3 regions of the Arthrobacter sp. 1088 genome follow, and region 2 is predicted to be linked to each of the others. Evidence: predicted binding sites of a transcription regulator. Region 2 holds the regulator's gene; each other region holds the start of a gene.
The links. Region 2 encodes LexA, which represses DNA repair genes until DNA is damaged. Its sites were predicted from a motif close to TCGAACANNTGTTCGA; they were not measured.

Region 1 (8,047 bases), on a different contig from region 2:
GGGAGCCTGTCCAAGGTCAATCGTTGCCGTGCCGCTGTAAACGGCAGTCGAGGGGGCGTTCATGATGGATCTCCTTTCAATACTGGCGAATGGACATGGTGAGGTGATCGAGGCAGCGCAGCCTTCAGCTTCTGGCGGGCACGTGTGCATACGGAATTTAGCTGCCCCGGGTGAAATCCCGAGTGCTTCAGCTGCCGCTGGCAAGGGCAACTCTTCGAAAACGACAAGGCTGACCAGCCTGAGGTCCAAGGGCTTCAAGACAGCCAACGCCGCTGCGACCTCATCATTCATCGACGAGTCGTAGTTTGGATGGGCCGGATCCAGTTCCGCTTCGGCTTCTCTGCGTCTGGGAATGGTGTCTAAGAGCCTTCGATGGCGGACCTATGATCGCTGAAGATTCCTGGCGGTGTTTGTCGTTGTAACCAACAGCCACGGAAGGATCGAACCATCAACCAGCCTGACGCCTTCCCGACGGCGCCATAACTCAAGGAAAGCGGCTGCCGTGGCGTCTTCGGCGTCGTGCCTTCCTCCAACCAAGGAGCAGTTCGAGCCCCGACCTCCGGCAGGTAAGGTAAGCGGCAGCCCCGCGATCTCCGCGGTGCTCAGTACCGCTCACTTTGGCCGTTGTATCAGCCATTCCTTAACGGTCCGGGCCTCCGGCAGGACCTCGCGCGTTGCCTGCGTACTCATGTCGAACTGCCCGGTCCGCAGCCATCGCCACATGGTGGTGAGGTCCTTCCCCACGAACCGTTCAAACAGCTTCTCCGGCATCGGCAAACCACGGGGCTTTCGTCCGGTCCGTTCCCGCCACAAGGTGCGGCACTCGTCTATTGACCGCACGTCAGATGCCAGTCCCAGCACCGCGCCGCTCCACCGTTCGGGGTCGGCGAACATCCGGGCGGCGATGGCACCCAGATCGTCAACACAGAGCCAGCCCACCGGCCGGGCCGGGCCCATTAGCTTTGGCATCAGTGCCAGGTGGAAAACTGCGGATAGTAACCTTTGTCCGTCATTAGTTCCATGAACGCCATTGGCCGGAGCACCGTGAGCGGCAGTCCGAGTTCGCGAAAGCGCCGGGCGATAACCAGCTTCGAGTCCCAGGAACCGACGCCTGTTGGCTGGTCGCTGACTCCTGCCGCCCCGTACACCACGTGGCGTATGCCCGCTTCAGCGGCGGCCTCCGCCACGTTGCTGCCTTGCCGGACTTCGGCGTCGATTCCACTGGTCATGGGATTCTGGACGTTGAAAAGCCCGTACGCCCCTTGGAACGGCGTCCGAAGAGAGCCGGGATCCTCGGTGTTCGCCTGCGGAACCTGGGCGCCGAGCGCGCGCAGGGCCTGTGAAGCGTCACTGGACGGATTTCTGGTCAGGGCGCGCACCTGCCAACCGTCTTTGAGTAGGTGACGGACCACGGCCGATCCCTGCCGGCCGGTCGCACCGACCACTACCACCACACCCGGAGTGCCCCTGCCCGACGAAAAAACCATAGCTCAGTATCCCATTCGGGCCGAGGATTTGACCCGGGGCGGAAGGAACAGCCCACGCCCCGTCCGGGCGGATGAGAGCGCCGGTTGCGAGAGTTTTTCGAGGATTTCATCGGCGGCTCGGCGGCCGGAGCGGGCGGCGCCATCCATGTAGCCGCTCCAGACTGTTGTGGTCTGTGCGCCTGCCCAGTGGATCTGGCCTACGGCTGGAGCGAGCAACCACCGTACTGGATCCAAGCGCTCGCATCGGCCTCAACCAGCTTCCGCGGTGCACTCAGGCAGGCGAGGCCCGCTCCCACAGCTGCCCGGGAAAGGGAATAGAGCTGCCACCCGGTGGCCGGCGGCTCCCGCCGCAGCGTGAACGTATGCAGCTCTGCCTGGGCTCCAGATGGTCGAGCCTGCACCTGCCAGTACTCAACGCTGGCGACGTCCCCGGCGCCGACAGCTACGCGGTGCCGGCTTCAGGTGCGAGAGCCACTGCGGTTTCCTTTCTGCTGTTGCTGCCGGTCAGGCGGCTTTGACGAGGGGGAGTTCATCCCAGTGGGTGGTGTACCTGGGGGAGAGCATGTCGCGTTTCATGGACCAGGCCGGCCCGTTTTTGATGCCGGCATGGCCCAGTCCAATGGAGCCACGGCCGTATCGTTTGCTGACCTCTTCGACGAGGATGCCGATGCCGCGTTCTTCGTGCGGGTTCTCGAACAATTCCAGGGGCTTCTGATTACCGGTCGGGCGGAGGTCGGTGACCATGATCCCGGCCCGGACGTACTTCACTCCCTCGTGGACCTGGGGCAGTAGGGCGAGGGCTGCCCTGGTCAGGAGCACAGGATCAGCGGTGGGCATCGGCAGCGCCAAACACACCGACGGGAAGGACTTTTCGTTTGGGTTGAAGTGCGACGTCGCTGCGAACGCCGTGAGAACTTTGGCTTGCAGGTCATGCTTGGCCAAGCGGGCACTGGCCATCTGCGCGTAGACGCTCATGACCTGCCGCAATCCGGCACCGGTGGTGATTGGTGTGGAGAAGGACCGCGAGAAGATCAGCTGGTCCCGGCCGATGCGTTCTTCCTCCATGGGAATGCACGGAGTGCCTTGCAGCTCCAGAACTGTGCGCATCATGACAATGGAGAACTTGTCGCGGATCGCCACAGGATTAGCCCGGGTGAGGTCCAGGCTCGAGAAGATTCCCATCGCGTTCAGGCGCTTGGTGAGTCTGGTGGCCACGCCCCAGATTTCGATCACCGACAGCTTCGCCATGAGTGCTTCCCGTTGCTCGACGGGTACAGATTCCCAGCGGCAGACGCCATCGAACCAAGGGTTCTTCTTGGCCCATTTGTTGCACAGCTTGGCCAGCGTTTTCGTGGGCGCGATGCCCACACAGACAGGCACGCCGACATGGCGCCTGCAGGCTTCTTTCATCGTCCGGCCCAGCTGCAGCAGCTCATCGGGTTCACCCTTGACGCCCAGGAATGCTTCGTCGATGGAGTAGACCTCCAGCCAGGCTGAATACCTGCCCAGCAGCTCCATGACCCTGGCTGTAATGTCCCCGTACAGTTCGTAGTTGCTGGACAGGGCCACTAGGCCCCATTCCTTGGCCCGGGGGCGCAGTTTGAACCACGGCTCGCCGAGCCCAATGCCCAGACGCTTGGCTTCCGGTGAACGGGTGACCGCGCAGCCGTCGTTGTTGGAGAGAACTATGAGCGGTTTACCCTCCAGTGCGGGATTGAAGACACGCTCGGCTGAGGCATAGAAGCAGTTCACGTCCACATGCGCTATCTCCTGCATCCGGCGCATGATTGCGGGCTTAGACATGGTGCAAACACCGTGTCGCAACGCCCCAGATGGTCAGGTCCGAGAGCGCAGGAACCTTGATGTCAGGAAAGTCCGGGTTGTCGGCCTGCAGGACGACACCGTGGGCGGTGATCCTTAGCCTCTTGATGGTCAGCTCGCCGTCAAGAACAGCGACAACGACAGATCCGTCCTTGGGCTCCAGTGCGCGGTTGACGATCAGCTCATCGCCGTCGCTGATGCCGGCCTGCTGCATGGACTGCCCGGTGACTCGGACAATGAAGGTACTGGTCACGTCCTTGATCAGGTGCTCGTTCAGGTCAATGCGACCGTCGAAGTAATCCTGGGCCGGTGAGGGGTAGCCAGCAGCAACCGCTACCGGTGCCATCAGTACAGCTACCAGAGAGAGTCCCGCATCTATCACACGGGGGCCAACTATCACGCCCACAACACACCTTTTTTCGAATATATGTTCGAATTAAAGTGTACGCCGTTCCACCGACAGAATAGGGACTCCACCAAGTCGCATTCGGTGCCTTATGCCCGGGGGTGTGTGACCGGCCAACCGGAGGTGACCGGCCACACTGCACGTTGGCCAGGACGGGGGGTTGTCCCCCTGTTCAACGTGCGTACGCACTGACCTGCGTACTCAGTCCGGACAAACTGTGCAGGCGGTGCGCTTGTGACGGGGGCCAGAAGCCACAGTCTGTTTTGCCAACAGAGATTCCGTGGCCTTTGAGCCCCGCGTCTACGTAGTGCGCGTTAGCAGAGGGTAGTGACGCGTTTTCTCAGAAAGCTTTCCTCGGTGGTGATTTCATCCAGCACTCCGGGACATCGAAGGCCGCGAAGGTTGCCGGCAGGTGATGCGCCAGAGCCGGTAGTTCGGCTTTGGCAGTAACCATCCTGCGCTGGAGGGCATCAAAGTCCACCAGGCTGTTGTTCCAGATGACAGCCTCTTCCGGCCAGCTCAGGATCCTGCCAGAAGGTCCGAGTTCCGGCCCGGTCGCCTTCCTGGGGAGCCCCGAGCTTCTCAAAGAGTTTTCGCTTTTCGCGACATGAACTTTTCCAATCCCGCACTCCTTTGACTGGAGACCCGACCTTGCCGGACGCAATCGGTCAGGCTCCGCAACATATGTTTGGCCGTCGGCTGTGGGGTCTGTCGGTCACTGTTCATTGGAGAGAATCCCTTGAAGTATCTGCTTGGGAAAATAACAGCCTTCGTTGCCGTATTAATGGTCGTTTTTGGCGCACTTTCAATGGGGGTGCTCCACCTAAGTCCATCAGCTCACGCCTACGAAGTAGCAACCAACCAGGCAAACGTTACCGGCGGAGCGGCTATTTTGACGATGCCAGGATCCGGTCTTACGGCCACCTATGATCAATCCGGACTGACTGACCTCGTGGGACAGTCAACGATGGGCAGCCGTGGATATGTGGCCTCTGATTTCTCACAAAACATTGGGACTGGGTCCCCGGCTGTTGAATTCGCTACCAACGCGGTCAATAATTGCGCGGCAACCGGTCCCTGTAGCGGCTTGGGGACGGTCACGATCGCGTTTAGCCAGCCCGTGAGGAATCCAGTGCTCAACATCGCTGGCCTCGGTGGAAACGTGACTTGGTACGAAAACAAGAAAGGACCTGTCGACCGCCAGTCCCAGCTCCACGCCGTGTTGAATCTCGCAACCACGGGCTTGACGATGACCAAGCTTTCCGGTGGAAACCTTAGCGTGTCGGGAAATGCCATTACGGCCACTAACGACAACGCAGGTACTCGGTGCGAGACGACCACCCAAACGAACGATCCTCAACCTGTGAATGCCCAAGCGACTGCGGCCTGTGGATCTGTCCGTATCAATGGCATTGTGACCTCGTTGACGTTCGATATCAGCGCGGTCTTCGTCCAGACCACCAGCGCGCTTCCGCCATACACGATCAACGACGCCCAAGATCCAAACCATAACGCGGACAACTTCGTCATGGCGGTGACTGTTCCGCAGGATTTTGGTGATGCGCCTGCTTCCTACGATCAAAACAATGCTGCGCGGGCGGATCTGTCGGATGTGACGTTGGGGGCGAATGTCACGGAGGACAACGCGTCGGTGGCGAACGGCACGGTTTCGCCGAATGCGGGTGCGACGGCGGCTTTGGACCTGATGGACGATGGCGTGGTTCTGGCTCCGATGGTGCAGGGTTCTACGGGTTATTCCACGACGGTGGCGATCAGCGGGGCGAGCAAGCCGGGCATGACGTGTGGGTGGATTGATTTCAACAGGAACGGGCTTTTCGACAGCGCTACCGAGCGGGCCTGCGCCTCGTTCGTGGCCGGTGCGACGTCGGCGACGCTGACCTGGGCGGTCCCTGCCGGGGTGGGTGCGGGGACGACGTATGCGCGGTTCCGGATCGGTTACACCACCGCCCAGGTCCAGGTCCCGATCGGTGCATCGGATTCCGGTGAGGTGGAGGATTACCTCTTCACTGTTGCTCCCTCGTCCGCTCCGGCGATCACGTTGGTGAAAACGGTGAACAAGACCACGCTGGTGGCCGGTGAAACGGCGACGTACACGTTCGTGGCGAAGAACACGGGCAACGTGACGCTGACCTCGGTGGTCATCACCGAAACCCAGTTCTCCGGAACGGGCACCATGTCGGCTTTGTCGTATGCCTGGCCTGGCCTTCCGGGGATCCTTTTGCCGGGGCAGTCCGTGACGGCGACCGCAACGTATGTGGTCACGGCCTCGGATGTGACCACGGGGTTGGTGACCAACACGGCGAAGGTCACCGGGAACCCGCCCCTGGGGTTGCCTGTCTCGGCAACCGATGATGCGCAGGTCACCGCGCCGGCTGCCTGGAAGATCAAGAAGAGCGCCACGGTCAACGGGTCCGTTCCCGCAAACCAGTCCGTCAGCCCTGGCCAGACCATCGTGTACACGGTGACGGCGTCCAGTATCAGCGGCACCATCACCGGGGTGGTGCTGAAGGACAACCTGGCAGAGGTCCTGGATGACGCGACATTCGTGTCCGGGTCAGCGACCCTGGTCATCGGCACCGGGGCACCCGTGCCGGTGGCCAACCCCGTACCACCCTCCACCTTGCTGACCACGGCGGCGTTCACGCTGCCGGCCGGGCAGGCGGCCACCCTGAAATACAGTGTGCTGGTCAAAGCCGGGGCGTGGAACGAACAACTCGTCAACGTCGTGACGGGCACCTCCACCACCACACCACCGCAGACCTGCGCACCCTCTTCCGGGGCGGCCGGCCCTGACTGCACCACCACGCACGTGACGCCGGCGAAGGTCCTGATCGAGAAGATCGGCGAGTCCTCCGGCGGGACCTGGGTGCCGATGGCCGGCTCCACCTGGGCGGTGCACGTCGATAACGCCGGCACCCCCGGTGCCGTGCTGGCCAGCCCCACCGTGACGGCCGTGGCGGGGCAAACAGGCCGGTTCCAACTCGAAGGAATCCAGCCCGGAACGTACTGGCTTGAAGAAACCACCGCCCCGGCCGGTTTCAACCTCCTGGCCGAACCGGTGAAATTCACCATCGCCACCAACGGCACCGTAACCCTCGGACAAGGCTCTACGGGACAAGGCTCCGCAGGTCAAGGCTCCGGTGGGGTGGTGACCAGTACCGACGCCGATGGTGACGGGATCTTCCTGCTCACGGTCCGGGATGTGCCGGCCCTGGAGCTGCCCGAGTCCGGCGGCATCGGCTGGTGGCCCTTCACCACCGCAGGATCGGCCCTGTTGCTGGCCGCCCTCGCCCTGGCCCTGGCCGCCAACCACCGCCGGCAGCAGCAGCCCACCACTACCACTTAGAAGAGTTCCCTCCTGGCCCTGTGCGTGTTGCGGGGCGGGGCGGTGCATGTCCATCTCCGAGTACCACCTGTAGGAAGAACCATCACGATGAAAGAGGAAAACACTGTGAGTAATCACCACACCGGGCGGCTTTGGAAGACCGCCGCCGCCACGATCGCCGGGGCGGTGTTGGCGATGTCCTTCTCCGTGGCCCCGGCTTCGGCTGCGCCCCTGGTTGACGGGGACACGACCGGTTCCATCACGGTCCACAAGTTCGAACGTCCCTCCACCCCGACGGGCCTGCCGAACAACGGCACGTCCGTGGACACCACCGGCCTGACACCGTTGGCCGGTATCGAGTTCACCATCGAGCAGGTCAACACCATTGACCTGTCCACCAACGCCGGCTGGGACGCCGCGCACAACCTCTCCAGCGTCTTCGCCCCGACCGATCCCAACGGTTCGATCACCGGCGCCGGGTACACCCTGGGTGCCGCGCAGGTGAAGACCACCGACGCTGCCGGCACCGCAGCCTTCACCGCCTTGCCGGTTGGCCTGTACCTGGTGACGGAAACGAACTACCCGGCCGGTGTGACACCCTCGGCCCCGTTCCTGGTCTCCGTGCCGTTGACGGACCCGGATAACAACGACAACTGGATCTACGACGTCCACGTCTACCCGAAGAACTCCGTCGCCGGTGCTGAAAAGACCGTCACGGACGCCCCGGACGTGAAGCTCGGGGACCAGATCGACTTCACCATCACCGGTGACATCCCGAACGAAGCCGTCATCGATGGCTACAAGATCGTGGACGTCCTGGACCAGAAACTGACCTACATCGGCGCGTCCGCGACCCTCGTTGACGGCACACCCCTCACGGCGGGCACGGACTACACCGTGAACTTCGACGCCGCGAACAACACCGTCTCGGTCATCTTCACCCCCGCCGGTCTTGCCAAACTGGCAGCCCACACCGACACCCGCGTG
Region 2 (11,942 bases):
TGGCCGTCAGTGCCTTCGAAGGCCTTGCTGTCCTGCCCGAGTACGACGTCGTTGTGGTTGACGAAGCACATGAGCTGCAGGACCGGGTCACGGGAGCTGTGACAGGTCAGCTGTCCGTGGCAATGGTGCATGCTGCGGCTTCGAGCGCGCGCAAACACACCGCTATTACCGTAGACGCCCTGAACGCGGCCGCCGATCGATTGGACATGGCCATTGCCGGTGTCCCCAACGGACTGCTGCCCAATGGGCTAAACGACGAACAACTGGACTGCCTGGACCAGCTGCGCGATGCCACACGCGCCGCATTGTCCGACTCGAAAACCGACTCTTCAAACGCGGTCGACGGCGGGAGGCAGCTTGCGCGCTCACGGCTCATGCTCATTCTGGAACTGTGCGAGCGGATGCTCGCAGCCAAGGAGAACCGTGAAGTGGTGTGGTTCTCCAGAAACAGCACCTTCGATCCCCAGCAGGGATACTCACACCCGGACGAGACCGCGCCCGCACTGATCAACATCGCCCCGCTTAGCGTTGCCGGCCGCCTGCGGGAGGGCCTTTTCGCGGGGCACACAGTGGTGCTTACTTCTGCCACGCTGGCCATTGGATCTGCCTTTGAACCCGCAGCCGGTGGCCTGGGGCTTATTGGAGATGGGGCGCCAAGCTGGACCGGGTTGGACGTCGGGTCACCTTTTGATTATCCGAAGCAGGGTGTGCTCTACGTGGCCAAGCACCTGCCCAAGCCCGGCAGGGGCACTTCACCCGAGGCCCTGGATGAGCTTGAAGACCTCATCCGTGCATCCGGTGGGGGAGCCCTGTGCCTGTTCTCATCGCGTCGGGCGGCCGAAGAAGCTGCAGATGCCATGCGCCCACGGCTGGATGTGGACATCCTCTGCCAGGGAGAATCCACCATGGCAGCACTGGTGAAGCAATTTGCCGATGAACCGGACACCTGCCTCTTCGGCACCATGTCCCTGTGGCAGGGCGTCGACGTCCCTGGCGGTTCATGCCGCCTTGTGGTGATTGACCGCATTCCGTTCCCGAGGCCCGATGACCCGCTAATGACCGCACGCTCACGGGCCGTTGCACAGTCCGGGGGCAACGGGTTCATGGCGGTGTCGGCTACGCATGCGGCAATTCGTCTTGCACAGGGAGCAGGACGCCTCATTCGTTCCACCGGCGACAAAGGCGTGGTGGCCGTCCTGGACTCACGGCTTTCCACCGAACGGTACGGCGGGTTCCTGCGTGCCGCTTTGCCGCCATTTTGGGCAACGACGGACCGCAACGTGGTGCGCGGCGTCCTGGAACGCCTGGGCGCAAAGAAAACGTAGGCGAACTCCCTAGAGGGAGCGCAGTACCGAGACGACCTTGCCCATGATGGTGGCCTGGTCTCCAAGTATCGGTTCGTACTGCGTGTTCTGGGGGAGCAGCCATGTGTGGCCGTCCCGCTGGCGGAAGGTTTTTACCGTGGCTTCGTCATCCAGGAGCGCTGCCACGATATCGCCGTTGATGGCGTCATTCTGGCGGCGGACAACCACCCAGTCACCGTCACAAATTGCGGCATCGATCATTGAGTCCCCAGCGACCTTCAGCATGAACAGTTCGCCGTGGCCCACCAGTTGCCGGGGCAGGGGCAGGACATCCTCAATAGTCTGGTCGGCGAGGATGGGCCCACCGGCAGCAATGCGTCCAACCAGGGGTACCATCGCGGTGTCGCTGGCGCTGGCCAGTTCCGTCACGGCGAGTCCGCCTGCGCTGCGGAGTGTAGTAGCTGCTTCCACTCCGGGAATTGTCCCGCCGTCAAGGGTCAAAGGCATGAGTACTTCCATGGCGCGGGGGCGCTTGGGATCTCTGCGCAAGTAGCCGAGCTTCTCCAACTGGGAGAGCTGGTGCGTGACGCTGGAGAGGCTCGCGAGACCCACGGTGTCGCCAATTTCGCGCATGCTGGGCGGATACCCGTTGTCATTGACAGACCGCTGGATGGTTTCCAGGATTTTCTTCTGCCGGACAGTCAGGCTTTTGGGACTCTTTTGAGGCTGCTGGCTCCGCAGGGGTGCCCCGCCGCCGGTGGCTTTCGCTGCCATGTTCGCCAATGCCCTTCCGTTCCGCCCGGCCACGGTCTGAAGTGTGCCCGGGGATGTGGGATCCGAAAAAATGTCAGACCCTCCTGTTCCACTGAAACAGTGCCTGTTTCTTCACTCAAACCTAGGCCAGGCACAGGCGTTTATCAAACATTCGTTCTAGCGAGTCTCGACACCGTTCGATGATAAGTGCTAAAAATGTCATAGCAAGGTTCGAATATGTGTTCTATAAAGGTTGAGCGCGGTTCGGATGTTCGAAGAAAGTGTTCGAACATTCGGGGCCGGGCTCGGCGAACACAAGGAATTGGCAGCCGGCAACGGGCATCCGATGCAGGCAATCGCTCAGAAGGGCTCAGCTCATGTCCGCAATCTCTACGTTCCACGAATTCCGCAACACTCCGGCTCCTGCGCGTCTCCGGCTTACCCAACGCGGCAGGATCGTCTTCTTTGGAATTCCCGTCATGCTTCTCCTTGCTGCGCTGCTGAGCCTTGCCGGCTTCATCAACTCCCCGGCCAAAGCTTCTGATTCCCAAGCCCAGCTGCAGCCGCCGGTGGCAGTTACGGTTACTGTCCAGCCAGGGCAGTCCCTGTGGGGCATCGCCGGTGCGGCCGCGCCGGAGCGGGACCCCCGTGATGTCATCGCGGAAATCATCCAGTTGAACGATCTCCGCGGGGGACGCATCCAGCCCGGCCAGCAGCTGTTCGTTCCCGCCAATTGAGCGGCCAGGGGGCGAGGGGCCAGCGTCTCTGGCGTCACAGTTACTCCGCAGTCGCACCGGCACCTTAAACTGTCTTGGTGAGTGACCAGCTTGAGCGACTTGACCGACTTCCCCTTCGGACCAACCTGCGTGGATTGAGCCCCTATGGCGCGCCGCAGCTTGACGTCCCCATTTTGCTCAACGTCAACGAGAACACCCATGGCGTTCCGGCAGATGTGCAAGCGGCGATTACCCAGGCTGTTGCCGCCGCGGCCACTGGCCTGAACCGGTATCCTGACCGCGAATTCACGGAACTCCGTGAATCCCTTGCCGATTACCTCGGACACGGGCTTTCCGCGGAGAATATCTGGGCAGCCAACGGCTCCAACGAGGTCCTGCAGCAGATTTTGCAGGCTTTTGGAGGTCCGGGGCGTAAGGCGCTGGGATTCCCTCCCACGTATTCCATGTACCCGTTGCTTGCCAGTGGCACGGACACTGAGTATGTCCGTGGGGTGCGAGCTGATGACTATGGCCTGGATGCGGCTTCTGCGGCTGCCCAGGTGCGGGAGACCGGAGCGAATATCGTCTTCCTGTGCTCGCCGAACAACCCCACGGGAACGGGACTGGGCCTGGACGTGGTCGAAGCCGTGTACGAAGCCGGCGAGGCCAGCCAGGCAATCGTCATCGTGGACGAGGCCTACCACGAGTTCGCGCACGACAACACCCCGAGCGCACTGACGCTGCTTCCCGGGCGGGAGCGTTTGATCGTCTCGCGCACCATGAGCAAGGCCTTTGCCTTGGCAGGTGCCCGGTTGGGCTACATGGCTGCCGCGCCCGAGGTCACCGATGCCATCAGGCTCGTTCGGCTGCCCTACCACCTTTCAGCCGTCACACAAGCCACGGCCCTGGCCGCCCTGAACCACCGCGAAGCGCTCATGGCCGACGTCGAAGACATCAAGGTCCAGCGGGACCGGATTGTGACCGAGCTCCTCCGAATGGGACTCAAGCCTGCGGCCTCGGACTCAAACTACGTGTTCTTCGGTGGGCTTTCGAACCCGCACGCAGTCTGGCAGGGCTTGCTGGATGCGGGAGTCCTGATCCGCGACGTCGGTATTCCAGGGCACCTGCGGGTGACTGCGGGAACAGAAAAGGAAACAACGGCCTTCCTTGAGGCCCTGGAAGCCCTTCTGGACAGCGCTGCGTCCCAGCCCAACTAAACTTGTCAATAGACCCACCCCATTCTTCGTGTATAAGGACGTCCCAATGAGCGAAACCGGCGCCAAGCCGTCCGCTGACCGCACTGCGCGCATGGAGCGCACCACCAGCGAATCCTCCGTCCTGGTGGAGATCAACCTGGATGGCACCGGTGTCTCGGACATCAGCACCACGGTTCCCTTTTATGACCACATGCTGACGGCGTTGTGCAAGCACTCCCTGATTGACATGACCGTCAAGGCCACGGGTGACACCCACATTGATGCCCACCACACCGTGGAGGATGTGGCCATTACCTTTGGTGAGGTTTTGCGTACTGCCCTGGGCAACAAAGCCGGAATCCGCCGCTTCGGCGAAGCAACGGTTCCTCTGGACGAAGCCTTGGCGCACGCAGTCGTGGATGTTTCCGGACGCCCGTATCTGGTGCACGGAGGGGAACCTGCAGGGCAGGAGTATCACCTGATCGGTGGCCACTTCACAGGTTCGCTGACCCGTCACGTCTTTGAGGCCATCACGTTGCACGCCGGTATCTGCCTGCACATGAACGTCCTCGCAGGCCGGGATCCCCATCACATCGTCGAGGCCCAGTTCAAAGCCTTTGCCCGGGCTCTTCGTTCTGCAGTGGAGTCGGATCCCCGCGTGGAGGGCATTCCATCCACCAAGGGGGCGCTATGAGCGGGCAAATCCTGAAGGACGGTGCGGTTACCGACGCTTCGGCAACCGTCAAGCCGGAGTCGCCCGAAGGCAAGCCCACGGTTACGGTGCTGGATTACGGTTCGGGCAACGTACGTTCGGCTGTTCGCGCCCTTGAGCGTGCAGGCGCCCAGGTGGTTCTTAGCTCCAAGCCTGAGGACGTACTGAATGCCGACGGGCTGCTGGTCCCCGGCGTGGGTGCCTTTGAAACGGTGATGAGGGAACTCAAGGCCGTCGATGCCATCCGCATGATTGGCCGCCGCGTCGCGGGTGGACGGCCTGTCCTGGCGATCTGCGTTGGGTTGCAGGTCCTCTTCGAGGCCGGAGTCGAACACGGAACCGAGTCCGAGGGGATGGCCGAATGGCCGGGCAAAGTTGAGCTCCTTCCCGCCCCCGTGGTTCCCCACATGGGTTGGAACACGGTGGACGTGCCTGAAGGATCCAAGCTATTCGCGGGCGTCGAACAGGAACGTTTCTACTTCGTGCACTCATACGGCGTGCAGGAGTGGAACTTCGACGTCGTCCAGCCCCGGATGGCCCCACCTTTGGTGACGTGGTCCGAGCACGGAGCCCCCTTTATCGCTGCTGTTGAAAATGGCCCCCTGTGCGCCACCCAATTCCACCCCGAGAAATCCGGAGATGCCGGGGCACGCCTCCTGCGCAACTGGGTGGACGGGCTTCGCAAACCTGAAGCCAAGGTGGCACAAGGTCCGGCAGCGGACGATCGTGGTGCAGCCTAAGTGTGGTCGGTAGTGCTTATGGGCCTTGCCGGCGTGCTGGTGGGTGGAGGTATCTCCTTCCATCAGCAGAAGAAGCCACTGTGGGTTTCCGTTTCCTTCTATGTGCTGGCGGGGATGTCCCTGCTTGCCGCCTATCTCCTGACGCTGCCGGGCAACTGAACGCCTCGCGTCCCCATCAACTCCTAGGACACACATGACCACCTCTGCCCAGTCCGTTCTGGAACTCCTCCCCGCCGTCGACATCGTTGATGGCCAGGCAGTCCGCCTGCTGCAAGGCGAGGCAGGCTCGGAAACCAGCTACGGTACGCCTCTGGAAGCTGCCTTGAACTGGCAGAACGCCGGTGCTGAGTGGGTGCACATGGTGGACCTCGACGCCGCTTTTGGCCGTGGCAACAACGCGGACCTCATCAGGGAGGTCGTCTCCCAGCTCAACGTAAAGGTTGAGTTGTCCGGCGGTCTGAGGGATGACGAGTCGCTGGAACGCGCCCTGGATTTGGGCGTGGAGCGGGTAAACCTCGGTACGGCAGCACTGGAGAACCCTGAGTGGACACGACGTGCCATTGACCGCTTCGGTGACAAGATCGCCGTCGGCCTCGATGTCCGTGGTACCATCCTGGCTGGTCGCGGCTGGACCAAAGAAGGCGGCGACCTCTGGGAAGTTCTTGCCCGCCTGGAGGACGCTGGCTGCGCACGCTACGTGGTCACCGACGTCACCAAAGACGGAACGCTGCAGGGCCCGAACGTTGATTTGCTGCGCCAGATGGTGCAGAAAACGGGTAAGCCCGTGGTGGCTTCAGGCGGTATCTCCAGCCTTGAGGATCTTCGCGTGCTCCGCGAACTCGTGCCCTTGGGCGTCGAGGGTGCCATTGTTGGCAAGGCCCTTTATGCAGGTGCTTTCACTCTGCCCGAAGCCCTGGATGTAGCCGGTCGCCGCTGATGGCTGCTTCACGTCCCACAGATTCCGGCCCGGAGAACCACCCGGGCAACCGCGATGCCGGACGACGCGAACTTCCGGGCCACATTGCTGCTGCCTTGGCTGGCGCCGGGGGAGCCACCGACTCCGCGGGGCAACCTTGGGAAGGCCGGAGCCTGAGTGGTGACGATGCCAGGATCCACAATTTCGAAGACGACGACGGCACGGCTGATGCCGGTTACCTCGCCGCCGTTGCTGCACTGCTGAACGGTACGGGCAGTGAGGCAGACGTCCTGGCTTCACTCGCTACCGCCAGGGTCTTTGTTCCCGTGATAGCCCAGCTCGCCGAGGAAGCCGAAGGCGTTGGCGGGCTGCACGCGGACAAGCAGGCGGATATGGCATTAGTCACACTTAAGGCGCCTGATGGCCGGAAGGCAATGCCGGTCTTCACCACGGCCGCCGCTCTTGAATCGTGGCATGCAGAGGCCCGGCCCGTAGCTGTTTATGCGGCAAGGGCGGCCCTTTCGGCCGTTTCCGAAGGCGCTCAATTGCTGGTGTTGGACCCCGGTTCAACGTTCACTTTCGTGGTTCGGCGGCCAGCCATGTGGGCGTTGGCTCAGCAGCGGGACTGGACGCCGTCATACCTTGATGATCAACTGGAGTTTGCTCTCGCTTCACAGGCCGAGTCGTTTCCGGCGGTGCGCCGGCTCGAAACACAGGCCGGTGGTGGCGTCGCCTCCCTGACTGCGGACGGCCGCACGGTCCCGGGCGGAGGCGCTGGCCCGGAACTGCGGATAGTGCTGTTCCTTGAGGACGGACTCGACGCCGCTGCCGTCCAATCGCTGGTGGCTGACCTGAACGAGGCGTGGGCGCAGCTGGAATCCTTTGCCGAGGGCGTCGATTCCATTGAAGTAAAACTGCAACGTGCGGCGCAGGAGCCTGGGCGGCACTAACGGCAGTACCCGTCCACCGGGGACTGCCCCGGGGGAACAAGAGGAATTAGCCCGTGAACTTCGCTCTCTACAAGGAGATGCTTTCCATCCGCCCTGTCCGGCGGCTCCTGCTGGTGGGCATGGTCGCCCGTATTCCGCATTCAGCGGCTGGCGTGCTCCTGACACTGCACATTGTCCTGTCGCTGGGGCAGGGCTACGCCGCCGCGGGCGCTGCTGCCGCCGTCATGACCATAGGTATTGCCTTGGGGGCGCCTTGGCGTGGTCGGCGCGTTGACATGGTGGGCCTGCGTAAGGCGCTGATCCCTTCCGTCATCTCGGAAACAGTGATCTGGTCTCTTGTTCCGCATGTCCCGTACGCCTGGCTGCTTCCCTTGGTCTTCGTGGGGGGCTTGTTCACATTGCCTATCTTCAGCGTGGTGCGTCAATCGTTGGGCGTCATGGTAGACGGAGACCAGCGACGCTCCGCGTTTGCGCTTGATTCCATCGCCACTGAGCTCGTGTTCATGATAGGTCCCGCTGTTGGCGCGATCGTCGCAACGAGCGGCTTCTCGGCCGTGGGACTTACCGCGGTGGGCATCTCTGTCTCCGTGGCCGGCCTGTTCTTGATCTGGTTCAACCCTCCGACCCGCAGTGATGCCAAGTGCACTCCGGAGGAATCCGCGGCACGGGCCGCTGCGGACCTTGCCGCCGCCGAGGCAGCCATGGTCGCCTCCGCACCGGGCCACGTGCAGGAGGCGGCGTCTGAAATGGCACCGGCAGCCATCTCCCGTACAGCCGGACTTCGGAACCGCATGGCCCGCAATTTCACCTGGTTTACGGTTTCCGTTGCAGCGCTTTTCGCCGTAGCTGCGGGATCGGGGATGGTACTTAGCGGTTCGGACGTCAGTATTGTTGGCCTGTTGGAGCGCGGCGGACACCAGAACGAGATTGGCATCGTCTTCTTCTTCTGGTGTGCGGCATCGGTTTTGGGCGGCCTCATCTACGGTGCCATGAATCGTCCGGTCTCTCCCATGTTGCTGTTGTTGGGCATGGCCGCGCTCACCATCCCCATGGGTTTCGCACACGATACCTGGACGCTGGCGGTGCTCTCGATTTTCCCCGGCCTTCTTTGCGCTCCAGTGCTGTCTGCGTCATCGGAGAAGGTGGCGGACCTCGTCGATGAGGAACGCCGCGGCGAGGCCATGGGGTGGTACGGATCCGCGCTGACGGCCGGGATTGCGTTCGGCGCACCCCTTGCCGGGATATTTATTGACAATGTAGGGCCGTCCGGAGGTTTTGCCTCCGTCGGCTTCGCCGGAGTCGTACTCTGCATCGCGGGCTTCGCCCTCATGTCCCGGCGCCGCCGCGCCCGGGTGTAGCTCCAGCATTGCCAGGGTCTAGCTCCAGCATTGCTAAAACTTCGCCGTAATCCCGGTGTCGGCGGCATTAACGACGACGGCGGCCCGGCCACATATGTGGTCGGGCCGCCGTTGTAGGTACTTTGGGCAGTTCCTGGCTAGTTCACCGGCCCGGTGAACTTCTCACCCGGGCCTTTGCCCGGCGCGTCAGGGATAAGGGAAGCTTCGCGGAATGCCAACTGGAGGGAGCGCAGTCCATCACGCAAGGGCCCGGCATGCTGCGAACCGATTTCGGGGGCGGCCGCCGTTACGAGGCCGGCCAATGCAGTGATGAGCTTGCGGGCCTCGTCAAGGTCTGTGAGGTCTTCTGCGTTGGGGTCATCGGCGAGGCCGACCTTCACAGCGGCGGCGCTCATCAGGTGGACCGCGCCGGTGGTGATGACTTCTACAGCCGGAACTTCCGCGATGTCACGGATCTGCTGGGAGACCCCGGAATCGGCCGCGGGGGCCGCAGCTGTGGTTGTGTCGGCGTCCTTGGAGTAGGAATTGCGCGAATTGCTGTCTTCAGTGCTCATACTGGTAAGCTTGTCACAGACCGACTGGAAGTCGTTATTCGCATTAAATGCTCCCGCCCCGTGCAATGTGCGCTTGGCGGGTTATTTCTGTAGAATTGATTTTCAGTTTGCAAGCGGAGTCCTCTCCCACCCGCGTCAGCCGTTTTCCCTCCGGGGAACAGGATTCCTTCACGGAACAAGAGGTTGCCGGGTACTGGTCGGACACACCGAGGCGTAGCCTCTGGAGTGCGTGCCCCCTTCAAGGGAGCACACCCGATCCTTGAGGCCTTCGATTGCACCAGCAATTGGAGGCCTTCTCTATTTGCCGGTGAAACTCACCACAACCACAGGAGCTTTAACATTAGCGAGCCAAGAATCAATGAGCGTATCCGCGTCCCCGAGGTGCGGCTGGTCGGCCCTGCCGGCGAACAGGTAGGAATCGTCCGCATCGAGGACGCCCTGCGTCTTGCTGCCGAATCCGATCTCGATCTCGTTGAAGTTGCCCCGCAGGCTAAGCCTCCTGTTTGCAAGTTGATGGACTTCGGCAAGTACAAGTACGAAGCTGCCGTGAAGGCGCGTGAGGCCCGCAAGAACCAGACCAACACGGTTCTGAAGGAAATCCGTTTCCGCCTCAAGATCGACAAGCACGACTACGAAACCAAGCGCGGACATGCACTTCGCTTCCTCGGCGCCGGTGACAAGGTCAAGGCAATGATCCAGTTCCGCGGCCGCGAACAGCAGCGTCCGGAGATGGGTATCCGCCTGCTTCAGAAGTTTGCTGAAGACGTCGCAGAGGTGGGCATTGTTGAGTCCAGCCCACGCATCGATGGCCGCAACATGGTCATGGTGATCGGTCCGCTGAAGAACAAGGCCGAAGCCAAGGCTGAAGCCCGGCGTGCAGCCCAGCGTGCCGAAGCCAAGGCCCAGAATGAGGCCAAGGCATCCGGGCGCGTGGACACGACAGGTGACCAGGCTCCGTTGACGCAGACCTTGGGCGACCTTCTTCCGGCAGGCCTGCTTGCTTCCGAAGAAGAGCCCAAGCAGGAGGCTGTCGAGGCTCCCGCAGCTGAAACCCCCGTTGCTGAAGAGGCACCGGTTGTTGAAGAAGCCGAGGAAGCGCCCGTAGCTGAAGAAGCTCCCGTAGTCGAGGAGGCTCCGGTTGTTGAGGAAGCTCCTGTAGTCGAAGAAGCACCCGTGGTTGAGGAGGCCCCGGCTGTGAAGGCTGCACCGGCGGAGAAAGCACCGGCCGCCAAGGCAGCAGCCCCTGCACCCGCAGCTCCGAAGCCAGCTGTTCCGGCAGCTGCCCCGAAGCCTGCAGTTCCCTCGGCTCCGAAGCCCGTCGCCAAGCCGGCAGCTCCCAAGCCGGCAGCTCGGCCCGCAGCCCCCAAGGCTGCGCCGAAGCCTGCATCACGCAAGACCAACTAGTTCAACGCCCCGGAGGCCCTGGCCTCCAACGGCAAGCAACCAGCACGCCAGCCCTTGTAGGCCGGCTGCACGAAAGAACTGCGGACTTTGTCCGTGGATACGTAAGGAGATCGGTTCCCATGCCGAAGATGAAGACCCACAGCGGTGCTAAGAAGCGCTTCAAGCTGACCGGCACCGGCAAGCTGAAGCGTCAGCAGGCCAACCGCCGCCACTACCTGGAGCACAAGTCCTCCACGCTGACCCGTCGCCTCGCCGGCGACAAGATCGTCTTCAAGGGCGATGCCAAGGTCATCAAGAAGATGCTCGGCGTCTAAGTTCCAAGTTCTTTGGTTGCTGCCATCCGGTAGCGGCCGACTACACCAAAAGCCTTCTCAGGCCGGCCGGGTTTCCGGCAGTAGCAGCTTGGGATAAAGATTTCTGAAGGAGTACGCACGTGGCACGTGTGAAGCGGGCGGTAAACGCCCACAAGAAGCGCCGGGTTATCCTCGAACGCGCCAAGGGTTACCGCGGTCAGCGTTCGCGCCTGTACCGCAAGGCCAAAGAGCAGCTGCTGCACTCGTTTGTGTACAGCTACGGCGACCGCCGTAAGAAGAAGGGCGACTTCCGTCGCCTCTGGATCCAGCGCATCAACGCTGCATCCCGCGCCAACGGCCTCACCTACAACCGCCTGATCCAGGGCCTGAAGGCCGCTGAGGTTGAGGTTGACCGCCGCATGCTGGCCGAACTGGCTGTTTCGGACGCCAACGCATTCGCCGCTCTGGTGAACATTGCCAAGGCCTCCCTGCCTGCCGACACGTCTGCTCCGGCTGCCAAGGCCGAGGTTGCTGCACCGAAGGCTGCCAAGGTTGCTCCGGCTGCTGCTACCGCAACGGCTGTCAAGGCTTCTGTCTCCGAGAAGCCGGCCATCGATGGCGCTATTGCTGCCGTTGAAGGCGAAGGTGCCCCGGAAGGCCACGCCATCAAGGGCAACGCTGAGTCCAAGAAGTACCACGTACCGGGTTCCACTTGGTACGAGAACACTGCTGCTGAATACTGGTTCTCCACGGTTGAGGCTGCAAAGGCTGCCGGCTTCGAGCCGGCCGGTGGCGAAGCCCGCCAGCAGATCAAGAACTAGTCGCAACTGCCACTAAAGTTCTTTATATGAACCAAACCGGGCGCCCGCAAGACTTTTCGATGACCAACCCCCGAGCAGATCGGGTAAGGGACGTTGCCAAGCTTGCAGGGCGCCCGGCCCGTTTAAAGCGCGGCCGTTTCCTGGCTGAGGGTCCACAGGCGGTTCGCGAGGCCTTGACCCTTCACCGGGAGCGCATTGCGGCAGGGGGTTCCGCCGTCGTGCATG
Region 3 (11,942 bases), on a different contig from region 2:
TGTCGCATTGCTTGGCCAAAGTCTGGCAGAGGAAATGTATGTCAGGCTCCGAGCCGTGGCCATCAGAGACTTGCCGGAAAGACGTGGCCAGCGTCGCTTCACCCTGATGCAGTAAACCCAGGTAGATGTTGAGGTTCATTGTTGTTGTCCTGCCTGCCTTGAAGCGGTGGTGTTGGGCGCCGGAGCCGGCCCATCACCGTCACGGATTTTCTCTACTTTCACCGCCGCATTCTTGAAAAGCGGTTGCTTTGACACCGGATCCCACTCGGTAATGGTGAGCTCGTTGGCTGCAGTCTTCTGCGAATCCTTGGGAGAATCATCCGGGCTGGAGGGTGCGCTCGAGTCCCAGTATCCATAGTGGAAAGGTGCGAAAACTGTGCCCGGCCGGACGCCACTGACTCGAGCCGGCGCCTCAATCAGACCTCGCCGCGACGATACGCGGACGATGTCGCCCTCCTTGATCCCCAGCGCTGAAGCGTCTTCGACCGAGAGCTCCACCCACATCCGTGGCGCCGCCGCGTTCAGAGTCCTGGAACGTCCCGTCTTGGTCCGTGTGTGGAAGTGATACGCCGTCCGACCGGTTGTGTACCGGAGCGGGTAGTCGTCGTCCGGTTCTTCGTGCGGTGGATGGTACTTGGTTGTTTTGAGCCAGGCGCGGCCCTTGGGCATTTTGGCGCGGTACGGTTCCGGCTCCACTTCGGCCCCCGTCAAGAGGTCGTGACCGTAGTTCTCGCAGTAGTCAGGATCGCTGGGAAAAACCCCGTCCGTATAGAGGCGTGTGGTGCCATCCGGGTTTTGCGCATTGCAGGGCCAAGGGATCCCGCTGCCACCACGGAGTTTCGAGTAACTCAGTCCGGTGTAGTCGCAAGGACGCCCGCGCGAGCATTCTTTCCAAGCTTCGAAGGCGTCCTCCGGACCCTCCCACGTCAACAAGGGCGTGCCGTCCAAGGTGGTGAAGCCCATTCGGTTGGAGTAGTCCAGGAAAATATCCAGATCGCTGCGGGCGTCCCCGGGCGGGTCTACGGCTTTGTCAGAGATATGGACCACGCGCGAAGCGTTGGTGAATGTTCCTGTCTTTTCGCCCCACGCGGCGGCGGGGAGGACGACGTCGGCCAGGCTGGCGGTTTCGGTGTGGTACAGATCCTGCACCACCAGGAACAGTTCCGGCTTGGCCAGGATTGCCCGTATCCGGGGCAGCTCCGGCAGGGAGACCGCAGGGTTCGTAGCTGAGACCCAGAGGAAATTAATGGATCCTTGCTCCGCGTAGCGGAAGATTTGCATGGCATGGGTTGGCGGTGCCCAGTGGGGGATGATCGCGGGATCCACGTTCCACAGGGAGGCCAGTTCTTCAACGTGTTTCGGGTTGTGCCAATTACGGAAGCCCGGGAGGTCGCCGTCGGCCCCGCATTCGCGGTTGTTTTGCGCCGTCGGCTGCCCGTTCATCTGTAGTAGGCCGGCTCCGGGTCGGCCGAGCATGCCGCGCAGCAGATGAAGATTATTGACCTGGCAGGAGGAAGCTGTGGCCTGTGACGATTGGTAGAAGCCCTGTAAAACGGTGGACAGTACCCGATCCGAGGTGCCGAAGATGCGGGCGGCCTTCCTGATGTCGTGGGCGCTGACGCCGCACACCTCGGCAGCAGCCTCGGGCGTCCATTCCTCCACAGTGGATTTCAGCTCGTCGTAGCCGAGTGCGTGTTCCTGGATGTAGCTGGGGTCCTCCCAGCCGTTGTGCAGGACCTCCCGGACCAGGGCGTGCATGAGCGCAAGATTGGTGCCGGGCCGCACCGCCAGGTGCACGTCGGCAAAGCGCGCGGCCTCCGTATGTCTAGGGTCGACGCACACCAGTTTGGGCGGTGTGGGTCCTGAAAGGCGGTCCAGGATGCGAGCCCAGAGGACGGTCTGGGTCTCGGGCATGTTGTGGCCATAAAGGAAAATTGCAGCGCAATTGTCGATGTCCTCGTAGGCGCCTGGCTGTCCGTCTGCTCCGAAGGTTTCCTTGAGCGCGGACGCCGCTGTCGCGGTGCACAGGCGGGTGTTTCCATCCATGTGGGGTGTCCCGATACCAGCCTTCCCAATCACGCCCAGGGCGTAGTACTCCTCAAGGAACAGTTGGCCGCTGGTGTAGAAGCCATGGCTGAGGGGGCCCTTCTCCTTCAAGAGTTGCTTGCTGCGTGCCACGATCCGCTTCATGGCCGTGTCCCAATCAGTTGGGACTAATTCGCCGCCTTCGCGGATCAATGGATGGGTGAGGCGGTCCTTGTTCGAGACGCCTTGCCAGCTTGCGAGGAGTCCTTTCGGCCCAAGGCGTCCCTTGTTGATGCGGTCTTCCGCACGGCCACGAATGCCGACCATGACCCCATCCTTTACGGCAATATCGCAGCCGCAGCCGTTGCTGCACAGCACGCAAGCGGATTGGACCCAATGGTCAACATCGCCCTCAGTGAGGCCTTCCTGAAGGGCGTAATCCACGCGGGAAGGCCACTCTGCTTCTCGCTCAAACGGAGTCCTTGTGCCCCATATATCAGTAATGCGATCCACCATGATCCCACCTCTGTGTTTAGCGTTGAGCCTTCGTTACAGGATTATCAGGTTGCTTATTATCAGTCCAGAGTGCCTGCCAAGGGGTGGGAAACGGAACAAAGAGCCTTGATCTTTTCCTGAGCAAGTGTTGATGGATTGCAGGAGTGGTTCTTGATCCGGGCCCGGCACAGTGGTTCTTGTCAGCCACTCAGGGCCGGCACAGGAAACGGCCGGCCGGCAGCGGTGGCCTCCCGAAAGGACACTGATTCCCATGGCCATCAGCCTCAAGACCACCTCCGGCAAGGTCCTCGCTTCCGTCGCACTGCTCGGCACCGCAGCCGCCGTCGCCGGCATGGGAACCTACGGCGCGTTCACGTCCTCCACCTCGGCCAGCCAGCAAGTCACCGCCGGCACCGTCACCATCGCCCTGGGCACCGGAGCGAACAACACCCTCAACGTCCCCGTCGCGGGCCTGCTGCCCGGAGACAAAGTCGAAAAGCTCGTCACCCTGGCCAACACCGGCAACTCGGACCTGAACAACGTCACCCTCACCACCTCCGCCGGCGCCACCGCCTCACTGCTTACCACCGACGTCACCAACGGCCTGCAGTTGACCATCGAGAACTGCTCCGTCGCCTGGACCGGCGCCGCAGCCCCCTACACCTGCACCGGCACCAAAACCACCGTCATGGCCGCCGCCCCGGTGATCACCGCGAACAAAGTCCTGAACAACCTCACCGCCCTGGCCCCGGCCAAAACCGACTACCTCAAAGTCACCACCGCGTTCCCCACCACCGCGAACGACACCTTCCAAGGCGCCACCAGCACCATCGCCTTCGCCTTCACCGGCACCCAACGCACCGAAACCACCAAGTAACACCACCCCAGCAGCACCACCCAGTTTCAACACAGAGCCCCGCCGGGCCTGGTCGGGCGCCCCCCTGCCCGATCAGGTCCGCCGGTATTTCCTGAGCCAGACTTGAGGATTTCCCGCAGGAAGCCTGAGCCGTATAGCCCAGACTTTCAATCAGAAGATAACCAACACCGGAAGGAACGCCAGGACCATGAGCGCACTGACCAGCATCAGCGGAACCGCACTCAAGGGCCGGCGTTCAGCCGCGGCACTGACGGCGACCGCCGTCGAGACCCCCGCGAAAGCCGCTGCGTTCCGCCATATCGCTGCTAAAACGATGAAATTCCTCGGTTTCGCGATGCTGGCTATGGCGGCCTTGGTTTTCCTCTTCCTGGCAATCGGGCCACGCATCCTGGGCTACCAAACCTCCACCATGCTGACAGGATCGATGGCGCCGTTGATCAACCCGGGTGACGTCGTCGTCACCGTTCCAACGCCAATCGCCGACGTCAAGGTGGGTGACATCATCACCTACCACATTCCCGTGGAAGACCAGCGGGTGGAGACGCATCGCATCACTGAGATCACCACTACGGCCGATGGCGGCGTGGCTGTCCAGACCAAGGGCGACGCGAATAATGGCATCGATCCGTGGATCGCCACCCTGCAGGGCAAAACCGTGGATAAGCAGATCGCGACCATCCCGTACGTCGGGAACGCCATCCGTGCCCTCCGCGAACCACTCGTCCTGAACATCCTGATATACGGTGCGCCCGGCATCCTGGTCATCGGGATGCTCGCCTCCATCTGGAGCAGGGACCCCAACAAATCGACGCCGGAAGACGCCGCGCAGCCACAAGCGGCCAGCCATGACTGAAGAAGCAGACGGTCAGGTTCCGGCTCTGGAACCGTGCAGGTTGCAGGCCTTGGCCGATGAGATGGGAGACCCCACCCCGGCCTTGCGCTTCCTCTCCACTTACCTTTCGATGTTGCCGGGCAGACTATTGAGAATCTCAAACGGCCTCTGCCAACACGACGCCGATGCCAGCATGGACGCCGTGCTGAGCCTCAAGATCTCCTCGGCAATGGTGGGTGCGCTTGAGACAGAGGACCAGTGCAAGGCCATCGAGTCGATGATCCGTGAGGAACACTTCGACTACGCCGTCCAGGCACTCCCGGCGCTCCGGCAATACACCGATCGCTGCTACGCGGCCGGACCGCAACTCTTGGGCAAGGCCCGCGAGTCGCTTCACCCACAGCCCGGAAAGTTGGACGGGCAGCGGAGCACCTAGCGTCGTGCCTCGGTTACCGTTCTCCCGCTGGCACGGGCTCAGGACTTTTGACCTGATGGGGCACCAGGAACAGCGCTGCGACAGCCAAAAGTCCCGCTGCGGCGAACACGTAGAAGCCGGCCGGGTAGGCAATGTTTGCGGCCACCAGGGTTCCAGTCACGGCAGGACCAACGATCGCACCAAGGCGTCCGACGCCGGCAGCGAACCCGAGTGCCGTTCCCCGGAGCCGCGCCGGAAACAGCTGACTGACCCATGCGTAAACCAGAACCTGCGAGCTGAAGACGAAGACGCCAGTGACAAACACCGCGGCGTTGAGCAGGAACTCATTCTGGATCTTCACGCTGAGGATGGCCAGGAACACTGCGGAAAGCCCGAACCACAGCAGCACTATCTTCTTGGTTCCGTGCCGGTCGGCAAGAATTCCGGCCAAAACCAGGCCGGCCACGGCGCCGAGGTTGAGGACCAGCAGCAGCGTCAGGCCCGTGCTCACGGTGTAGCCGGCGGCTGCCATCAACTGCGGCAACCACGTGTTCAAGCCGTAAACCAGCAACAATCCCATGAACGACGCGATGCCAATGCCCACGGCCACCAGCGGATAGGGCTTCTGCAGCAGGTCGCGGAACCCGGTCTTTTGCTTGCCGTCCGTGGAATGCACGACGCCGGTAGCCGCCTTTGTTGTTTCGTCCACCTTCGCGGGTGCTGCTTCAGGAAGTGACTCCGGCAATTTCGCCCACAGGAATGGCAGGAGTGCCAGCCCGGCAACGCCGCCAATGACAAACATGAGGCGCCAGTCAGGGACAACAAGGATGGCCAGGAACGCGGTGGCCACAGCGCCTACGTGGTAGCCGGTCATAGTCCGCGTGGTCGACTTTCCGGCTGAGCCCGCCGGTGCGTAATCGTTCATGTACGCAAGGGCGGCGGGGAGGCAGGCGCCCAGCCCGAGGCCTGCCAGCAGGCGCAGTATGGAGAAGACCGCCACGTTGGGAGCGAACGCGACTCCGATCGTGAAGAGCGAGAAGCCGGCCACGCAGGCAATCAAGAGCTTCCGCCGGCCGAACTTATCGGATAGCGGGGCGATAAAGAGTGCGCCGAGCCCCACGCCTACCAGGGAAATAGTTGCAGCGAAGGTGGCTCCAACGGCATCGAAGCCTATGTCGCCGGTCTTGATGAGCGTGGGGATGACAGACCCCAGGACCACCAGGTCGAAGCCGTCCAAGACCATGGCTAACCAACACAGCCAGACTGGCCATTGTGAGCGGCGGGCAGATGGCATCGTTGGCATAGTGTCCTCGGGAGTTCTCTTTGGGAATGGGATGTGGCCAGCAGAACGGCCGGTCGGTTATGAGAGTTGTATCACCGGCGGGAGTAATCTGAAGCACGTTCTACCATTGAATGGAAGAGGCCCCCGCGGGGTCGGGTAGGGGAGCGGCAGCAAAGGAGCGCATCGTGGCCAACTCAGCATCAGGTGACTCCGTGGTGGATCGCGTAGTCCGGGTCATTGAAGCCTTTCCTGAAGGTGCCCCCTCCCTGCAGCTGACCGAACTCGCCGACAGGTCCGGCCTCCCGTTGTCGTCCGCCCACCGGCTGGTCCGTCAACTCTCCGAGCATGGCCTGCTGGAACTGGGTGCTGGCGGGAACGTTCGGCTGGGCCTCCGATTGTGGGAGCTCGTCAACAGAAATTCGCCCACCCTCGCACTCCGTCAAGCGGCCATGCCCTTCATGGAGGATATTCAGCAAGTCTTGAACCAGAACGTGAACCTGGCAGTCCTTGAGGGCTGGGAGGCGCTGTTTGTGGAGCGGCTTTCGCGCCGAGGATCGGTCGCCAACCGAGCACGCGTCGCCGGACGCATGCCGGTCCACATATCCTCCGCCGGCCTGGCGCTGATGGCACACCAGTCCCGGGAATTGCAGGCGCAGTACCTCGAACAGTTCCAGGACCCGGAAGGAAAGGTGACTTCCGACGTCGTGCGCCACCTGTTGGCTGAGGCCGCGCAGCTGGGCTATGCGCAGCTGGCGGGAGTCGTTGATCCTGACACCTGGGGCATCGCCGTGCCCGTGATGAACGGCAAGAGGCGAGCGGTCGCGGCCCTTGGCGTGGTGGTGCCCTTGGCTGAGATGCGCCTGCAGGCGCTTGTTCCGGCGTTGCAAACCGCTGCCCGGGGAATAGGGCGGCAGCTCAGGGACTAATGTAGAGCTTCCGTTCAACGGAATTCATGTAACACCCGTCACGCACTACCCGCCACACTGATTCCAGACTCATCCCGTCCCGGCGGGACCGCAACGAAGCGAGGAACACCATGGCACGTACAACCGTCACCACTCAAGTCGCCATTATGGGTGCTGGACCCGCAGGGCTCATGCTCTCCCACTTGCTGGCCAAGCAAGGCATCGAATCCGTGGTGGTGGAGGTCCGCAGCCGGGAACAAATCCACCAAACAGTTCGCGCGGGCATCCTGGAACACGGCACCGTAAACCTGCTCGTGGACTCCGGCGTCTCAGACCGGGTGCTGCGCGAAGGTGACCGGCACGATGGCATCGAGTTGCGGTTCAACGGCGAAAGCCACCGCATCAACTTCAAGGAACTGGTGGGTGAATCCGTGTGGCTGTACCCACAAACAGACGTTTTCGCCGACCTCGCTGCGCGACGCGAGGCGGACGACGGCGACGTTCGATACAGCGTCACGGACACCACTGTCCACGATCTCGAGGGCAAACCGAAAATCTGGTTCACCGATTCCGACGGTCAGGAGTTCGAGATCCAGGCCGACTTCCTCGTTGGCGCTGACGGGTCCCGCAGCCACTGCCGCTTCCAGATCCCCGAAGCAAACCGAAAGTGGTTCTTCCACGAATACCCGTTCGCGTGGTTCGGCATCCTGGCCCAAGCTCCACGCAGCTCCGACGAGCTCATCTATGCCAACTCCGAGCATGGTTTCGCCTTGATCAGCCAGAGGACCGAGACAGTGCAGCGCATGTACTTCCAGTGCGATCCCAAGGAAAACGTGGCCGACTGGGACGACGAACGCATCTGGTCCGAGTTCCGCAAACGCGTAAACGGTAATGGCTTTGAGCTCAACGAAGGCCCTGTCCTGGAAAAGATGGTCCTACCGTTCCGGAGCTTCGTCCACACTCCTATGCGCCACGGCAATCTTTTCCTTGCCGGCGATGCAGCACACACCGTCCCGCCCACCGGCGCCAAGGGACTAAACCTCGCGATACACGACGTGAAGGTCTTGTTCGAAGGCTTCGACTCCTTCTATTCCAACGGTTCCACCACACTGCTGGATTCCTACAGCGACCGCGCCCTGGACCGAGTTTGGAAGGCACAGCATTTCTCTTACTGGATGACCTCCATGCTGCATACCGTTCCCGGCGCCGACGACTTTGACCGCGCCCGCCAGCTGGGCGAGCTGCACTCTGTGGTCTCGTCCGAGCACGCCAAGGCATACCTGGCTGAGTCGTACACGGGCTGGCCGACGTCGCGGTAAGGCTTCGTCGCGGCTGGGTCTAGGGTCGCGGGCTCGGCTTATGTCGCAGGCTCAGCTTAGGGTCGAGGCGTAGTTTAGGAGCGCTCGACGGCGGGCGGTCACCCTGTGGCGAGACGGTCACCCTTGTGGCGAGGCCGGTCACCCTTGTGGCGAGGCAGCAGAGCGCAATTGGACGCGGCGGACTCTTATGTTCTGAGGGGTGTGTGGTGGTGGTTGCGTCGGGGTGTTTGTTTGGGGTCGATGTGGGGTGGCGGGATGAACCACGGAACCCCTGTTGTGATGTCGATGCGCCAGTCTTCTTTGTGGATGAGGTGGTGGTGGTGGCTGCAGAGCAGGGTGCCGTTGTTGGTTGACGTGGTGCCGCCGTGTGACCAGTAGGTGATGTGGTGGGCTTCGCACCAGGGGGCGGGCATGGTGCAGTCGGGGAACGCGCAGCCTTGGTCCCGGGCGGTGATGGCTTTGCGGATGTGGGGCGGGAAGATCCGAGTGGTGCGCCCGATGTCCAGGACGCGGGATTCGCTGCCGAGCAGGACGGGGAGGATGTCGGCGTCGCAGGCGATTTTGCGGATGGTGTTGGGGTGCATCGGGCCGGCGAAGGTGGCGGAGCCGGAGCTGAGCCGGGGGTGTTGCGGTCCAGGCCCAGGCCGTGTGGTCTGGGTGGCGGCTGCGCCGGGTGGGGAGGCGGCTGCGCCGTGTGGTGTTGCGGTTGCACCGGGCGGTGTGGCTGCGCCGGGACGGGGGTCTTCCGTTCCAGGCCCAGGTCGTGTGGTCTGGGTGGCGGCTGCGCCGTGTGGTGTGGGGGCTGCGCCGGGCGGGGCGGTGCGGGTGAGTTGTTGGAAGAGGTCGTGGTGGTTGATGGTGACGGTGACTTGGGGGCGGAGTCCGCCGTTGGCTGGCAGTTTCCCGGTGGTCAGTGCCACGCCGCAGGCTCCGACGAGGCCGTCGAGGAGTTTCTGGGCCCGGGAACGCCGGTCCAGGTCCGGCCCCGTTGGTTCGCTCCCGCGGTCACTGCCGTGGACGGTTCCGGGTGCCTGACCGTCGACGTTCCCGTCGACGCTCTCGTTGGTTTCCCCGGTGACGTTGCCTTCGCCGGTGGCTGCGTTGGTTCCGGTGGCTCCGTTGGCTCCGGTGGTGTCGCTGTTTCCGGTGGTGAGTCGGGGGTTGGTGGCGGTGTTCATGGCGGTGGTGAGTGTTTCGTATTGTTCGGTGGTGGCGAAGATTTCCAGGTGGTGCAGTCCGTGGCGGGGTTTGCGGATGAAGGTGCCTTGGAGTTGGCGGAGGATTTCTTCGCTGGGTTCTGGCCCGTCCTGATCGATCAGGTCGTTCCAGCGTTTGGTCATTTTCAGGACGAAGTCGGGGTCGGACCCGGCGGCGGTGCGGGTGAGGGCGTGTTCCATCCGGGTGAGGGTTTCCTCGTCGGTGAGGAGCCGTACTTTATCCAGGGCGGTGCTGATGATGCTCGCTGACCGGGTGGGTATTTGTGTGGATTCGAGGGCTTGGGCCAGGATTTCGCGGCGGGCCGGGATGTGTTGCCCGGCGATACCGGTCCCGGGGAGGACCTGGGAGGCCAGGGCGAGCCGGCGCCGGGCTTCGCTGATGCCGATCCTCAGGCGGGCCCGCAGGAATTCCGCGGCGTTGCGGTAGCCATCATCGGCCACCGCAGCAGCGTCCGCCGCAGCAGCGGCGGATCCAGCAGCAGTATTGAAGCCAGCAGCAACAGCGGATCCAGCAGCAGTATTGAAGCCAGCAGCGGCAGCGGACCCTGCAGCGGTGGCTGTGGCGGTGGCGGGGTTTGGTCCTGTGGGTGCGGGGTTGGTCCAGCCTGTCTGCCATCCAGTGCCCGCCGCGGAGGAGGGCCGTGCCTGCTGGGCTTGGGTGCGGGTCCGTTCCACGGCGTGCGCCGCGATGACCTGCAGGTATTCCACGGTGCGGGCGATCTCCTCCACCCGCCCGGCGAACCCCGCGGCTTCGGCAAAACCGAACCCCGGGGCACTGGCCACGGTGACGGAACGCAGACTTTCCAAGGCCCCAACGCTGTCCGCCAGCGCATCCCCAAGTCCGAGCGCATCCCCAAGTCCCGGCGCATCCCCAAGTCCCAGCGCATCCTCGAGCCCGAGCGCATCCCCAAGCCCCAGCGCACCCTCAAGCCCCGGCGCGCCCTCAATTCCCAAGGAACCGCCCAGTCCTGGGGAAACAGGGCTGACTTCAGGATCGACCCTAATTCCTGAATCGACTTCAACTTCAGGATCGACCCCAGGGCCAGCGAAAGGCAGTGGTTCCAGGCCGTGAACACGCTTGATTTCACCGTCCACTTCACTAAGTGCAGTGAAGGATTTCGGTTCAATGCCGCGAAGCAGCGCCATGGCCCTGAGCTTCTCCGAATCGCCGCCTGCCGCAGCCGCCGCCGTCGGGCCTTCACAGCCGGCCTGGACGCTGGCAGGTGCGGTGTGGCTTCCTCGGGGAAGGCCCCGGGGGCGCATCGCGACGCCAGGCATCGCTGCCCGTCGCGCCATGATTTCCCCAATGCTTCCCATGAATAAACCCTCTCACCAGGGTCTGACATTTTTAGGAAGCAGTGCCGCTGCCCTTGGGTGTCACAAGCTTCCCAACCGTTTCCAGGCATCAACCATGTGTTCAGAATCAGAGATTTAGGGCCCACAGATCGCGCCGGGGCGTGGATTGCCAGGAGAACAGACTGACCCGCTCGGACATGTGCCGTTCAGCACTGAACCGGTCTTCTTCTGAAGCCGAATTGGGGACCCCAAATCCAGACCACTACAGCGTCAAAACACCGTTGTCCTACTAGCCTCGTTTCAGTCCCCAAGAGCCGGCGAAGGCCAGCCCAACCGTCATCCGTACAACGCCGCCTCAAGCAGCCGGTCAAAGCTTGCAGTTCCACTGCTCACCGGGGCAACGGTGATGACCGCGAGGAGTTTCTCGGAGCCATCTTCCTTGGCACTTGCAACCCTTTTCACGTGCAGCCGCAAACCGGGAACCCCATTGATCAGCAGTGGAAGTTGCTCACCGCTCTTGATCAATTTCCGTAGCTGCTTTGTGGAGATCTTGTCGTCGGGGCTGCCTGTCAGCTCCGTGAGGGTGTCGTTGATCCGTTTTGCCAAGCCACGCACCAGGTTCCTCTGGGCGACGACGGTGGGAATAGTAAGTATCGCGGCGAACACGGCAATGAAGATCGACGCCGGGACAGCGTTTCTCAGGGCAGGCATGAAGATCATCAGGATCAGCCACAGGATCACGGCAAGGATGCTGAAAGTGACGAATTTGATAATGGGTTTGTCGCCGGGTTTCCTCATCCAGCGCACGATTTCAACAGCGTCCGGCGCGTTTTCCATGGTCAGGATCCCTTCACTTCGAGGAGTGCTTCGGCCAGAATTACTGCCTCGCGTGCTTCCCTAAGGTCGTTCCGCAATCCCACATCGGGGATCTTCGCGGCGCCACTGCCGGTACCCGCAAGCTCGTAGAGGGCCCTGCCCAGGTTTTCGCGGTCCCGTGACAACCTCCGGGACGTTTCCAGTTTGGCCCTGATGACTTCAAGTTCGAGGAGCGAGCGGCCTACGGCGTCTCGTTGTCCTTGCTTGAGCGACAGTTTCTCCGTGAGCCGCAGGACCTGTTCACTGTGCATTGACCTCATCTGAACGGCAGTTCGTTGGAGCTCATGAAGGGCAGCCGACGTCTGGGGCTCGCCGGAGTGCCGGTCTAGTTCCTTATCGACGCGGACCAGTCTCCGTTCCCAGCCTCGAAGGGCCCGTTGATACCGTCCCAAGAGCAGCGAGA

Region 1: a site for LexA is predicted at 3,728-3,743, ahead of J2Y41_RS22790 (LexA family transcriptional regulator). Genes of this name have one in related genera too.
Region 3: a site for LexA is predicted at 10,773-10,788, ahead of J2Y41_RS09715 (DUF222 domain-containing protein). Genes of this name have one in related genera too.

Annotation. Positions count from the first base shown of each region.
Region 1 is NZ_JAVDSM010000027.1:1,149-9,195, forward strand. Features, by position in the region: gene J2Y41_RS23175 (RNA polymerase sigma factor) at 382-537, opposite strand; gene J2Y41_RS22770 (hypothetical protein) at 613-969, opposite strand; gene J2Y41_RS22775 (NmrA family NAD(P)-binding protein) at 969-1,487, opposite strand; gene J2Y41_RS22780 (FAD-dependent oxidoreductase) at 1,491-1,721, opposite strand; gene J2Y41_RS22785 (Y-family DNA polymerase) at 1,992-3,290, opposite strand; gene J2Y41_RS22790 (LexA family transcriptional regulator) at 3,283-3,714, opposite strand; gene J2Y41_RS22795 (GEVED domain-containing protein) at 4,847-7,081, shown strand; partial or broken gene J2Y41_RS22800 (SpaH/EbpB family LPXTG-anchored major pilin) at 7,187-8,047, shown strand, end outside.
Region 2 is NZ_JAVDSM010000004.1:359,459-371,400, forward strand. Features, by position in the region: gene J2Y41_RS08450 (ATP-dependent DNA helicase) at 1-1,325, shown strand, start outside; gene lexA (transcriptional repressor LexA) at 1,335-2,078, opposite strand; gene J2Y41_RS08460 (LysM peptidoglycan-binding domain-containing protein) at 2,435-2,794, shown strand; gene J2Y41_RS08465 (histidinol-phosphate transaminase) at 2,872-3,990, shown strand; gene hisB (imidazoleglycerol-phosphate dehydratase HisB) at 4,037-4,663, shown strand; gene hisH (imidazole glycerol phosphate synthase subunit HisH) at 4,660-5,421, shown strand; gene J2Y41_RS08480 (hypothetical protein) at 5,422-5,580, shown strand; gene priA (bifunctional 1-(5-phosphoribosyl)-5-((5-phosphoribosylamino)methylideneamino)imidazole-4-carboxamide isomerase/phosphoribosylanthranilate isomerase PriA) at 5,615-6,358, shown strand; gene J2Y41_RS08490 (SseB family protein) at 6,358-7,287, shown strand; gene J2Y41_RS08495 (MFS transporter) at 7,341-8,645, shown strand; gene J2Y41_RS08500 (DUF1844 domain-containing protein) at 8,783-9,199, opposite strand; gene infC (translation initiation factor IF-3) at 9,425-10,603, shown strand; gene rpmI (50S ribosomal protein L35) at 10,723-10,917, shown strand; gene rplT (50S ribosomal protein L20) at 11,037-11,717, shown strand; gene J2Y41_RS08520 (RNA methyltransferase) at 11,744-11,942, shown strand, end outside.
Region 3 is NZ_JAVDSM010000005.1:212,311-224,252, reverse strand. Features, by position in the region: gene J2Y41_RS09755 (hypothetical protein) at 1-139, opposite strand, end outside; gene J2Y41_RS09750 (nitrate reductase) at 136-2,541, opposite strand; gene J2Y41_RS09745 (TasA family protein) at 2,792-3,397, shown strand; gene J2Y41_RS09740 (signal peptidase I) at 3,585-4,250, shown strand; gene J2Y41_RS09735 (Hpt domain-containing protein) at 4,243-4,665, shown strand; gene J2Y41_RS09730 (aromatic acid/H+ symport family MFS transporter) at 4,679-5,947, opposite strand; gene J2Y41_RS09725 (IclR family transcriptional regulator) at 6,112-6,852, shown strand; gene J2Y41_RS09720 (4-hydroxybenzoate 3-monooxygenase) at 6,963-8,150, shown strand; gene J2Y41_RS09715 (DUF222 domain-containing protein) at 8,336-10,684, opposite strand; gene J2Y41_RS09710 (hypothetical protein) at 11,000-11,500, opposite strand; gene J2Y41_RS09705 (hypothetical protein) at 11,503-11,942, opposite strand, start outside.